One region of the Pseudoalteromonas sp. 5Ae-yellow genome, then DNA from elsewhere that is predicted to be linked to it. Evidence: predicted binding sites of a transcription regulator. Region 1 holds the regulator's gene; each other region holds the start of a gene.
What was found. Region 1 encodes sigma-54, which starts transcription at its own class of promoters, with help from an activator protein. Its sites were predicted from a motif close to GTTGGCACGNNNNTNGNNT; they were not measured.
Positions count from the first base shown of each region.

Region 2: the regulator sigma-54 is predicted to act here: its motif matches at 1,474-1,492, upstream of H4J63_RS10080 (diacylglycerol kinase family protein).
Region 3: the regulator sigma-54 is predicted to act here: its motif matches at 1,955-1,973, upstream of H4J63_RS12825 (EF-hand domain-containing protein).

Region 1 covers NZ_JACGWD010000008.1:10,808-15,065, reverse strand. Annotated here, with positions in the region: gene lptA (lipopolysaccharide transport periplasmic protein LptA) at 1-365, shown strand, start outside; gene lptB (LPS export ABC transporter ATP-binding protein) at 362-1,087, shown strand; gene H4J63_RS03780 (RNA polymerase factor sigma-54) at 1,157-2,656, shown strand; gene hpf (ribosome hibernation promoting factor) at 2,683-2,970, shown strand; gene ptsN (PTS IIA-like nitrogen regulatory protein PtsN) at 2,975-3,427, shown strand; gene rapZ (RNase adapter RapZ) at 3,446-4,258, shown strand, end outside.
Region 2 covers NZ_JACGWD010000031.1:22,764-27,021, reverse strand. Annotated here, with positions in the region: gene H4J63_RS10105 (aminotransferase class V-fold PLP-dependent enzyme) at 1-61, shown strand, start outside; gene H4J63_RS10100 (RNA-binding protein) at 45-533, opposite strand; tRNA gene H4J63_RS10095 (tRNA-Ser) at 841-933, opposite strand; tRNA gene H4J63_RS10090 (tRNA-Ser) at 985-1,075, opposite strand; gene H4J63_RS10085 (hypothetical protein) at 1,295-1,435, opposite strand; gene H4J63_RS10080 (diacylglycerol kinase family protein) at 1,763-2,302, shown strand; gene H4J63_RS10075 (diacylglycerol kinase family protein) at 2,500-2,898, shown strand; gene H4J63_RS10070 (DMT family transporter) at 2,936-3,865, opposite strand; gene H4J63_RS10065 (PLP-dependent aminotransferase family protein) at 3,969-4,258, shown strand, end outside.
Region 3 covers NZ_JACGWD010000045.1:3,551-7,808, reverse strand. Annotated here, with positions in the region: gene H4J63_RS12840 (energy-coupling factor ABC transporter permease) at 1-304, opposite strand, end outside; gene xthA (exodeoxyribonuclease III) at 310-1,116, opposite strand; gene H4J63_RS12830 (hypothetical protein) at 1,357-1,788, shown strand; gene H4J63_RS12825 (EF-hand domain-containing protein) at 2,015-2,536, shown strand; gene scpB (SMC-Scp complex subunit ScpB) at 2,688-3,278, shown strand; gene rluB (23S rRNA pseudouridine(2605) synthase RluB) at 3,275-4,147, shown strand; gene H4J63_RS12810 (YciK family oxidoreductase) at 4,231-4,258, opposite strand, start outside.

The sequences.
Region 1 (4,258 bases):
GTAATCGCCGAATTACAGCAGACCGCCTCGAAGTACATAAGCGCGATGAACTAGGTGATAACCAGCAACTATTAATTGCCACGGGTAGCCCTGCTCGCTTTGAAGAGAAGCAATCAGATGGCACAACTATGAGCGCCAGTGCAGACGAAGTTCGTTACGATGTATCTAAACGTTTTTTAACGCTCGTTGGTAATGCACAAGTATCGCAAGCAGGACAAAAAATTAATGCCAAAAGTATTACCTACGATATAGAACAACAGCTAATCAGTGCCGAAAAAGATGAAAACTCAACTGACCGCGTTCACACAATTTTAGTACCAATCGAAACTAAAAAAAGTAAAAAAGACGATAAAGGTCAGCCATGAGTACATTAAAAGCAGAGCTATTAGCAAAGAGCTATAAAGGTCGTGAAGTTGTCAAAAACGTTGGCCTTGAAGTAAAAGCTGGCAGTATTGTTGGTTTACTTGGTCCTAACGGCGCAGGTAAAACCACCACGTTTTATATGATTGTGGGACTTGTACCTAGCGACAAAGGTAAAATTTCTATCGATGATAACGATATTACTCTTTTACCTATGCATAGTCGTGCTAGATTAGGCATTGGCTACTTACCACAAGAGTCTTCAATTTTTAGAAAACTGACTGTTTATCAAAACTTAATGGCTATTTTAGAAACACGCAAAGAGTTAAATAAACAAGCCCGAGAAGACACTCTCGATAAATTATTAGATGAATTTAGCATACAACACATTCGTGATAGCCAAGGTATGGCGTTATCGGGTGGCGAACGTCGCCGCGTGGAAATAGCACGTGCGCTGGCAGCCGATCCTAAATTTATATTATTGGATGAACCATTTGCAGGTGTTGACCCGATTTCGGTATTAGATATAAAGAAAATAATAGAACATCTCAAAAATCGTGGGATTGGTGTATTAATTACCGATCATAACGTAAGAGAAACCCTTGATGTTTGTGAAAAAGCCTACATTGTTTCTCATGGGGAGCTGATTGCATCAGGTACTCCAGAACACGTATTAAATGATAAAACAGTACGCGATGTTTACTTAGGCGAGCAATTTAGGCTGTAACATTTACGCCATGTCTTTAAGCATCTGCTAGTATTAATTATAACAACATAAAAGGATTGTTAGAGATACATGAGGCAATCACTACAGCTGCGCATGGGCCAGCAACTTACAATGACTCCACAGCTGCAACAAGCTATTCGTTTGTTGCAACTCAGTACATTGGATCTCCAGCAAGAAATACAAGAAGCTCTCGACAGCAACCCGCTATTAGAGGTTGAAGAACCAGACTATTCCGAAGACGCTGCTGGTAAAAACGAGCAAAAAGCAGATACCGATGACATAACTGTTAGCGCATCGGCCGACGATGCTCCAAGCGAATACGAACAAGATAGTGGTGAAGCACTTGCAAAAGACACGCTAAGTGACGACATGGCTATGGATGTTAGCTGGGATGAGTACATGAGTGCTGCTCCTGCAGCATCATCAGGTCCAATGCCTGAAGACGAGTCAATCTACCAAGGCGCCTCAACAGAGACGCTCCACGAGTACTTAATGTGGCAGTTACAATTAACGCCATTTAGTCCTACCGATGAAGCTATTGCTATTGCGATTGTAGAAGCAGTTGATGATTCAGGTATTTTAACACTAAGCTGCGAAGAGATTTTAGAAAGCTTTAATCAAGAAAACGAAGAAGATAACGAAGTTGAACTTGATGAAATTGAAGCTGTATTAAAGCGCATCCAACTGTTTGATCCTGTCGGTATTGCTGCACGTAGTTTACAAGAGTGTTTATGTATTCAGCTTAACCAGTTTGATAAAGAAACACCTTACATTAATGAAACGAAAATGATTTTAACCGAGCATATTGATTTATTAGCAGCTCGTGACTATCGTACATTAATGAAGAAGACTAAACTCAAAGAAGAAGAGCTTAAAGAAGTAATGACATTAATACATACTCTTAGCCCTAAGCCTGCAGATACTATTGTAAGAGAAGAATCTGAGTATGTTATTCCTGATGTGTCAGTTAAAAAAATTAAAGGCCGCTGGGTTGTTGAGTTAAATCCAGATAGCATGCCTAAAATTCGTGTTAATAGCCAATACGCTGCAATGTCTCGCACTGTAAAATCCAGTGGTGACAGCCAGTTTATTCGCTCACATTTACAAGAAGCTAAATGGTTTATTAAAAGCTTAGAAAGTAGAAACGACACACTATTAAAAGTAACTAATTGTATTGTTAAGCAGCAACAAGGCTTTTTTGAACACGGCCCTGAGGCCATGAAACCAATGGTTTTAAATGATGTTGCTGAAATGGTCGAAATGCACGAATCAACAATTTCGCGCGTAACAACTCAAAAATATATGCATACACCTCGTGGCATATTTGAGCTTAAATACTTTTTCTCAAGCCATGTAAGCACCGAAAATGGGGGTGAATGTTCATCTACAGCAATACGTGCGCTCATCAGAAAATTAATCGCAGCAGAAAACTCAGCAAAACCATTGAGTGATAGCAAAATAGCGGATATATTGGCTGAGCAAGGAATTAAAGTAGCGAGACGTACAATCGCAAAATACCGCGAGTCTCTGGCTATTCCACCGTCAAATCAACGTAAAAGTTTGATTTAAGACGCTAAACAAAGAGGGTAATGCTTATGCAACTAAACTTAACTGGTCGTCACGTAGAATTAACCGATTCACTAAGAGACTATATTAATACCAAATTTGCGAAGCTAGAAAGACACTCTGATCATATTAATAATGTTCATGTCATTCTCGATGTAGAAAAATTAAATCAAAAAGCAGAAGCCACAATACATGTAAGTGGTGCTGAGCTATTTGCCTCTACGGAACATCAAGATATGTATGCCGCCATTGACTCGTTGATCGACAAGCTCGATCGACAAGTGATTAAACACAAAGAGAAGCTTGCTCGACACTAATATGATGAAATTAAGCTCACTTATATGCCAGGACTGCAGCAAAGCTGCGGTCCTTTTTAATAGCAAAAAAAGAATTTTAGAGTTCATTAGCGAACTTGCTCACGACAAACTTCCGTATTTACCGCAACAGGATATCCTTACTGCTTTAATGAGCAGAGAGAAACTGGGTAGTACAGGTATTGGGCGTGGCATTGCCATTCCTCATGGTCGAATGAGCGGTGCAGAAGAGCCTTTAGCTTTAGTACTCGTTAGCGAAACTCCAATAAATTTTGATGCAATAGATAATCGTCCTGTTGATATTTTTGTCGCACTCATCGTACCAGATGGCGATAACCAACAGCACTTAAAGACTCTCGCAACCATTGCTGATAAACTAAACAACAAAGATTTTTGTAAACAGTTACGCTGTGCAAAATCAGATGCTGAGCTTTACCAAGTTATTGTCGATCAATCATAGTTTTATAAAGGGTGTTAAATGGAGTTAATTATCATAAGCGGCCGTTCTGGTTCTGGAAAGTCGGTTGCTTTACGCATTGTAGAAGATTTAGGTTATTATTGCGTAGATAATATTCCAGTTAACTTGCTTCCTTCATTAGTTCGCAGTGTGTCTGATAGCTACGATAAAATTGCTGTTAGCATTGATGTGCGCAACATCCCTAAAGAGCAAGATGAATTTAACGATATTTTTGAATACTTACCAGGCTTTGCAAATCCTACGTTATTTTATTTAGATAGCGACGATCAAACATTAATAAAACGCTTTTCAGAAACACGCAGGTTACACCCACTATCAATTGACTCGCTGCCTCTTGATTTAGCCATCAAAAAAGAAAAAGAATTACTTGATGTATTAATCACCCGCGCCGACTTTATGATAGACACAACTGATTTAAGCGTTCACCAACTTGCAGAATCTATTCGTGAAAAGATTTTAGGTAAAAAAGATAAGCAACTAATTGTCACGTTTGAATCGTTTGGTTTTAAATACGGTATACCAAAAGAAGCAGATTACGTATTTGATGCACGCTTTTTACCAAATCCACATTGGGAACCTGAATTAAAACCTTTAAATGGGTTAGATCAACCCGTTAAAGATTATTTGGCCAATCACAGCATAGTGCAAAAATTCACATGGCAAATTCAGACATTTGTACAAACATGGTTACCGCACTTAGAGCGAAATAACCGCAGTTATTTAACCATTGCTATTGGGTGTACAGGCGGACAACATCGCTCTGTATATTTAGCGCAAACTATCGGTGAAAGTTTTGCAATGACACATCCCAAT
Region 2 (4,258 bases), on a different contig from region 1:
TCAAGAAGACGTTGAGCAGTTTATTTCGATAGTAAAACGAGCGCTTAAGGGTTTTGGCTAAGCTGCTGCTTTCTTTGTTTTAATGACTCTATTTTTTGCTGCGTTTGATTAATTGATGCGTCGTAAGCTTGTTTTAACGAATTTGTTTTAGTTGCGATAGCATCAGCAATAGACGAAGCGCCTAAACGATTGGCTTTATCTTGAGTCATGTAATCTATCTGCTGTTTTTTAGCTGCGTATTCTTTTTGGCTTTGTGCAATAGATAGCTCAAGGCGCTTTATTTCACGCTCTATTTGTTGAACTTCCAAGAAGTCATCCACAGAGGTGTCGGTAATACCTTTACCGGGCGTAGAGCTTTTGTATGCTTCAATTACGTTTATATCTTTAAGAGTAATAACTTGTGCATCTTTAGCGCAAGGCGTTTGGCTAAAGGTAGGAACGCCCTTAATTACACACTTATACACTGTTGTACTTTGTGCCAAGGTAAAAAATGGTGCTGCCGCGCAAAATGATAGCAATATGAACCGGATCATAGCTAAACCTAAAGTGGCTAAAGTTGTGTTAATAATGCCCTAAGTTATTACTAGGCACAATTTGTTTAGTTTTTATAATTTTTAGGTACAAAAAAACCACAACTAAGTGGTTTACATTAAGTATAGTCCAAAGGGAGGGGTAAACTTGCTTACATCCATGTAATCAATCGCTGCGCGACGCTTGCAGCAGCCCAAAATGTTCCAGACATTTTGTCGAACTCTGTCGAGGGTTCTCACCCTCCCAATTTAGTATAGGTGTTAAATTTTAGGCACAAAAAAACCACAATTAAGTGGTTTAAATTAAGTATGGTGGAGAGGGAGGGATTCGAACCCTCGATAGAGCTACAAACTCTATACTCCCTTAGCAGGGGAGCTCCTTCGGCCACTCGGACACCTCTCCAACGCATAACCGTTTGTATTGATGGAAGTAAAAAAGCCACCAATTAAAATATGGTGGAGAGATAGGGATTTGAACCCTAGATGGGCTATAAACCCATGCCGGTTTTCAAGACCGGTGCATTCGACCACTCTGCCATCTCTCCGTGACGCAGAATAATACTTAGGTGATACCGCTGTGTAAATAGCAAAATGACTGTTTGCCTAAAAAACGTACGTAAATGAGGTTTTTTTTGTAAATAAGGGGAAATTAAGGCAATTTTTAATAAAATAAATAGGTTGCAGCAAACAAGGGGGAGCTAAATAAGTGACTTCATTTAGTGGTTGAGTGTTCGCTGCACCGAAAAATAATCATGGTTGGGTGGTTATTTATATTGAGCTGCGCCGCTAAGTGCTAGTCTTTTACCAATAGTGTTAAGTTTAGCTAACATTCTTGCTTTACGGTTAGTTGGTTTAACTGCTACTTGAGCTGCTGCTGTTTGATTTAATGTGTTAATTGGTTTCATTATTTTGCTCCGGGTTGTATATGTTGAAATCGCGTGCATTTTGCACGTTGTTTGATTAAAAAGACAACGATAAAAATTGAGCCTGACGGATTAGTTAAACTAATCCTTGTTTGTTTTATTAACGTGCGGTTCAGTGTTTTTTATTATCGCTTTTGCATAAATAGTTACAATGAAATCGGCTTTGGTCGCATTAATACTGGTGCTTGTGAGTGTTTGTATTTATTTATATGCATTTTACATAACCTTTTTTGACTAGTTATTCAGATTAAAAAAATTCAATTAAAGTCTTTTTATTCGTTCTTAAATACATTGTTGGAAACAAAAAGCTTGTCGCTACTAATAATTATTAAACCAAGTACAAAAAAACAGAGTGAAAAACCACTAATGTGGCTTAAAAGCATCTGTAAAAAACGCAGTTTTTCTTATTGTATGTTTACTACAACGGGAAGCTTTAACGATGACTGCGCTCAAATAAGGTTGCTACTGAGTAAATTTCCCAAAGTAGTTGCACTAGGTGGCGATGGTACATTGAACTTGGCGGTTAATGCGCTAATAGGGAGCAGCTGTTCGTTAGCATTATTACCTTGCGGTACAGGTAACGATTTCTCCAGAGGGTTTAATTGCAAAGAAGATGATTGGCGAAAGGCATTATTTAATACACCGACAGCAATTGATATAGGAAAAATTAATAGCCGCTATTTTATTAATATTGCAGGGGTAGGATTTGATGCTCATGTGATTAAAACTATTAATGATAAAGCTAATTTTTCATCTTTTGATTACAGTTGGACGAGCATTAAAGAGCCATTTTATTATCAAGCCCAGCAGTTACAAGGTACGTTTAATAACGATGTTAGGGCGTGTTGATCTTTGTGGATTGAAATTTGTTCAATCTAGGGGCGATTAAATTGCGGCGCGATGTTTGTAACCTAGTGGGCTAAGTAAAAACCGAGCAACAAAGAGTTAATCGTCCCTAGAAAGAACCCAAAGGGCAGCACATGTTTGGCATTTATGCTGCGTTATCGCCTACTTATGGGGAATAACCACACTGCATAGGCTCTGCCTTGCCTAAAAACCAAACATACTGCTGCAAATTCAACCACCAAAGGTCAACACGCCCTAGGCAGTATCAAAATTTAATTACCGTATTTGCTAATCATAAGTACTTTGGTGGTGGTCTAGAAATAGCGCCAAAAGCGGATTTAATTGATGGCCAGCTTGAGTGTTATCAAATGCGATCGGGTGGGCTTTTTTATAATGTAATAAGCTTTATTAAGTTATTTTTTAAGCGTCATGAGTATATAAAAAACCTTACCTATAGTCGCTTAAATACAGCTTCCATAAATACTGAAGGGCTATTGATTGAAGCAGATGGTGAGCTGATAGGTAAAACTCCTGCAGTTGTTAGTGTGCATGGACAAGCCTTACTTTTTCATATGCCAATAAAAAAGCGCCTACAGTAAAGTAGGCGCTTTTGCGTTAGTTGCGTTAATAACGCGTCTAACTGGGGACGGAGCCACTTTTAGCTATTGCTCTATTAGCTAAAAAGGCGTTAATTCGTTTTGTTGGGGTAAGCACAATGGCGTTACCTAATAGCACTAAGCTAAACCCTGCAAAGGTATTTGCGTGCCATTCAAAGCCTTCAAAAAAGCTACTCAGTGTTACTGCCACTAACGGGAATAAAACAATAACGTAGCTGGCTTTTTCAGGGCCTATATTTTTTAGTAGTGCAAAGTAACAACCAAAAGCGATTACTGTGCCAAATATTGATAAATAAAGTAATGATAACCAGTAGCTAGTTGGGGCGTTTAAACTAAATTGCACATCGTTCATTAATACATATAAAGCTAAGCCTATAGCACTATATAACATGCCCCATGCATTGCCCTGCAATACGCCAATTTGCTTACGAGAATTACGAACGCTTACCATGTTGCCCAATGAAGCCACAAAGGTGCCACCAAGGGCAAGTAGTAACCCGACCAATGCACCGTTACTTAAGTCGAACTGCTGTAACTGTGGCCAAAACAGACACGTAATACCTAATACAGCGAGTGCGGCACCGGTATAAATTCGTTTTGAGATAGGCTTACCAAAAAATAGTCGAGTGTTAACTATGTTCATAACCAGCAATAGTGAAAAGGCGATAGAGGTCATAGCGGAGGTTAAGTAATTTTGTGCCCAGTAAAGCATTAAGTAATTTAAGGCAAAATTACAAATAGCCAACAAAGCAAAAAAGCCATGATCGATTAATGAAAAGCGCATATCCGGTTTTTTGTACGCTACATATAACCACATTAAAAGTGCTGCAATAGCAAAGCGATAAAATAACGATAGCTCTACCGCAATATCACCTAGCTGAAATTCGATGGCTAACCAAGTAGAACCCCAAATTAAAACGGTTGTAATGTATAGCGCTGCACTTTTCATGGTTACTCTCCAAAGCCCGATTGAATGGCTATTTTAAGACCTGTCTGTATACTTACCATATACAGAAAAGTAAAAATGTAACCTATACAGATTTGGATGCGTGATGATAAGACAAAAAAATAGCCAGGGGCATGAGTTTCTATATCAGCAAGTTATTCAGTTGATCAGAGATATGAGCGCCCAGCAGGTTTTACTCCCTGGCGAAAAACTTCCATCACTGCGTAAAATGGCAGATAACTTAAACATTAGTATTCCGACAGTGAAGCAAGCTTATCAAACACTTGAAGATCAGGGGTTAGTAGAGGCACGTGAAAAATCAGGGTATTTTTTAAAAGTCGTTAGCATGGCGCATAATTTACCTAAGCGAGTTAAATTAAGTCGCGAACCTGTTGT
Region 3 (4,258 bases), on a different contig from region 1:
ATAGCTCAAGTTCAATTTGACCAAAGGCAGCGAGTAGGGCTGTGGCAAGTAGGCTACTTAAAATAGTCAATCGCCAGCCTAAAATTAATGTAGCAGCCGTAACACCTAGTATGTGTAAATCAAGGCCAGTTAAAATGCCAGCCTTTATTCGCCAAAGCACTGCAAACACTAACGCACACGCAAGTACGCCAGTTTGACGGACTGGCGTATTAAGCAATGTTTTATATGTTTTTTTATCAAAGCTTAATAGAGCAATAATAATCACAAGAGCCCAAAGTAGCCCCTGCATTGTTAGGCTGAGCATAATAATTACTTAAATGTTGACCATATAGGGGCATGATCTGAGGGTTTTTCAATACCGCGAAGTTCGTAATCAATACCTGTATCTATGCAGCGTGCTGCAAGCTCATTGGTTGCAAGCACTACATCTATACGAAGTCCTCGATTATCTACAAACCCTTTAGAGCGATAGTCAAACCACGAGTATTGATCGTCTGTTTCGGGGTTTTGCTCTCTAAAGGTGTCTTTAAAACCCCAATTAAGTAATGTTGCAAGCCATTCACGCTCTACCGGTTGGAAAGAACATTTACCCGTTTTTAACCAACGTTTAGCATTTACTTCGCCAATACCAATATCTAAATCGGTAGGTGATATGTTGATATCACCCATAACGATGACGTCTTGATCGGGTGTGTGATTGGTTTCAAGGTGTGTCATTAAATCTTTATAAAATTGACGTTTATAAGGGAATTTAGTTTCGTGATTAATATTATCACCTTGTGGGAAATAGCCATTCATGACAGTAAGGTCGCGACCGTTTTCTTGTTCAACAGTGACGCTTATCATGCGTTTTTGCGATTCATCTGTATCGGTGGCAAAACCTTTTAAGACCGATTTAGGCTCTTTTTTGCATAACATAGCTACGCCATAATGCGCTTTTTGACCATGAAAGTAGACGTGATATCCCATTTTTCGTACATCTTCTAATGGGAATGCTTCGTCGTGAACTTTAATCTCTTGCAAGCCAATAACGTCTGGTTGATGTTTGTCGATAATTGCTTGTAATTGGTGAAGACGAGCACGCAGACCATTGATATTGAAAGAAATCACTTTCATAAAATTTACCTTAAAATTGGTTCTATTTAATAGATTAAATTGTATCAGTAAATACGCGTACATAACATGACTGAATTGAGATAATAGCTGCGCAAATGTTGATCAAATGATGGGTAAAGTTTAAACATTGTGAATACAATATTAATTATTTAAATAAATAAAAAATTCAATTGAACTTAACTTTATTGAATATATAATGCGCGAAATTCACTTGTTTAGCTCGTTCAAATAGGATCTCTCATGAAAACTCAACTACTTTTAGCCACTGCTTTACTAGCATCTGCAACTGCGTCAGCTCAAAGCAATACTTACTTTAGCCAAGATAACAAAATTGAGTCTAAGTTATGTGTACTAAGTGCAAACGAAGGCTTTAGCGTTGCTCGTAAAGAAGCTGCCCAACACGGTGTTTACCTATCTCGTTTTTCTAAAAGCATTTTATGTAATGGTGAAGATATTCGTGATATTGCTAAAAAAACGACATTAAGCAACGCATCAGTTGAGAAAGTAGAAGTATTTGCAAAAGACGCTCAACAAGAAACTCAATTATGTATGACGGCTTTAAAACAAGGTTTAGCACCTGTTCGTCAAAAAATTGGTAACCTAAACTCATTAAAATGTAATGGTCAAAACGTTACTGAGTTTGTTAAACGCTACCAAAACGCAGCAATCTAATTATTAGCTTAACTATATAAGTAAATTTGAAATGCCTGGTTTTTACCGGGTATTTTTTTGCAAAAATTACAAGGTTGTTTGCAAAGCTTGCAAGCTTAACTTATTGAAACTGTTTAATAAATATACCGATCGAGATTAAGTTATTGATTATTATAAGTTAACTATTATTGGCATTGGATTTGTATTAGTTAAAGTGACATTTAATTAATTACGAAGGATACGTCTTATGAAAAAGTTAACATTAGCAGCCACTATTTTAGCATCATTAAGCCTAGCGGCTTGTTCATCTAATCAAGGTCTTGAAAGAATAGACAGTGACTTTGCAAGTTTAGATAATGATAGCGATGGCTACATCTCAAAAGTTGAAGCTGATGACGATAGCATTTGGGGCCATTTTTCAAATATTGATACCAATATGGATAACGAAATTAGCCGCAAAGAATTTAACACTTATATGAAGCTTAATAATGGCAAAGTAGCCACTGATTCTGAAGTAAGTGAGTCGGCATTTAAAGCTGAAATTGCTAAATTCGATAAAATTGAAAGCAGTTTTTCAAGCTTAGATAACGACAGCAATGGCTATATCTCGGTAGTTGAAGGTAACGATGATGATATTTCAAATCATTTTGGTTACATGGATAAAAACCAAGATAAGCGCATCAGTAAAAGCGAGTTTATGGGTTACATTAAAAAATACGGTAACGCAGTAGCTGAAGATGATGCATTAGAAGCTTTTAAAAGTAACTAATAGTTACCATTTTAGTAAGTAAGATTAAAGCCAGTGCTAGTCACTGGCTTTTTTGTGTTTTAAATTTAGTTATTTGATAGATATATTTTCCTAGTTTGGTGTTGTTCTGTCATAATAGATGGCTGTGTATTTTTATTTGTTAAGAGTGTGTATGGCGGGTCGGCGAATTAGTGATGAACAACTAGTTGAGATCATTGAAGCAGCTATTTTTGTTGCAGATAAGCCTGTTAGTAAACGCCACCTTAAAGACATCGTATTAATAGATTTAGCTATTTCTATGACGCGAATAAATGACGCAATAGATACAATACAAGAACATTTTCAAACTCGTGGTATTCGCTTAGTTGAAGTTGGTAGTGGGTATCGGTTTCAGGCATGCAGTAGTTTAAGCCCTTGGTTAAATAACTTGTGGCAAGAACGCGCACCAAAATACTCGCGTGCTTTACTGGAAACATTATCACTTATTGCATACAGGCAGCCCATTACACGCGGCGAAATTGAGCAAGTAAGAGGTGTTACTACGGGTTCGAATATTATTAAAACCTTACTCGAAAGAGAGTGGGTTAAAGTGGTAGGGCATAAAGAGGTTCCGGGAAAGCCGGCTTTATATGCAACTACTAAGCAATTTTTAGATTATTTTTCGTTAACTGGACTTGAAAATTTACCTGCGTTGCCAACAGAGCAGCAAAGTAAAATTAACCAGTTATTGAGCGATCCTTCTGTGAGAGAACCATCCGAATGAGTATTATACAAGGTGAAAAGTTACAAAAAGTCTTAGCCCGTGCAGGCGTAGGCTCACGCCGTGAAATGGAAAAATACATTGACGCAAACCGCGTTAGTGTAAACGGTAAAGTGGCAAAGTTAGGTGACCGGGTTGAAGAAACCGATTTGATTCGTGTTGACGGACACAGTGTAAAAATCGAAGAAAAAGCAGACCGAATCTGTCGTGTGATTATGTATAACAAACCAGAAGGTGAGTTAAGCACACGTAAAGATCCTGAAGGGCGTCGTACTGTATTTGACCGACTTCCTCGTATTGATGGCGATCGCTGGATTGCGGTTGGTCGATTAGACGTTAATACATCGGGTTTAATGCTTTTTACAAACGATGGTGAACTGGCAAACCGTTTAATGCACCCAAGCTATGAAGTAGAGCGTGAATACTCTGCACGTGTATTTGGTGAAGTAACCAACGAGACGGTTAAAAACTTACTACGTGGTGTTGAGCTTGAAGATGGCCCAGCCAAATTCACGACTGTAACCCCTATGGGTGGCGAAGGCGTTAACCGTTGGTTTAACGTAACGTTAAATGAAGGGCGTAACCGTGAAGTTCGTCGTTTATGGCAGTCTCAAGATGCAGAAGTATCTCGTCTTATTCGTATTCGTTACGGTAAACTAGAGCTTGATAAGCGCGTGCCACAAGGTGGTTGGATGGAGTATGATTTAGAAACAGTAAACTACTTGCGTAAAACCGTTAAATTAGGCCGCGAAACACAAACTAAGCTTTCTGTTATGCCTGAAAAACGCAAAGATAAACGCGCTAAAATCAACCAAATTCGTAAAGCAGTTAAAAAACACAATCAGCGTGTTAAGCCGACTAAACGTAAATAATCAATTAGTTATTTATTGAACACAAAAAAGCCGCTAATTGCGGCTTTTTTAATGTGTGTTGTTTAAACTATTTAAACTCTAAATTACTTTTTTACTTGAGCATCTAACGAT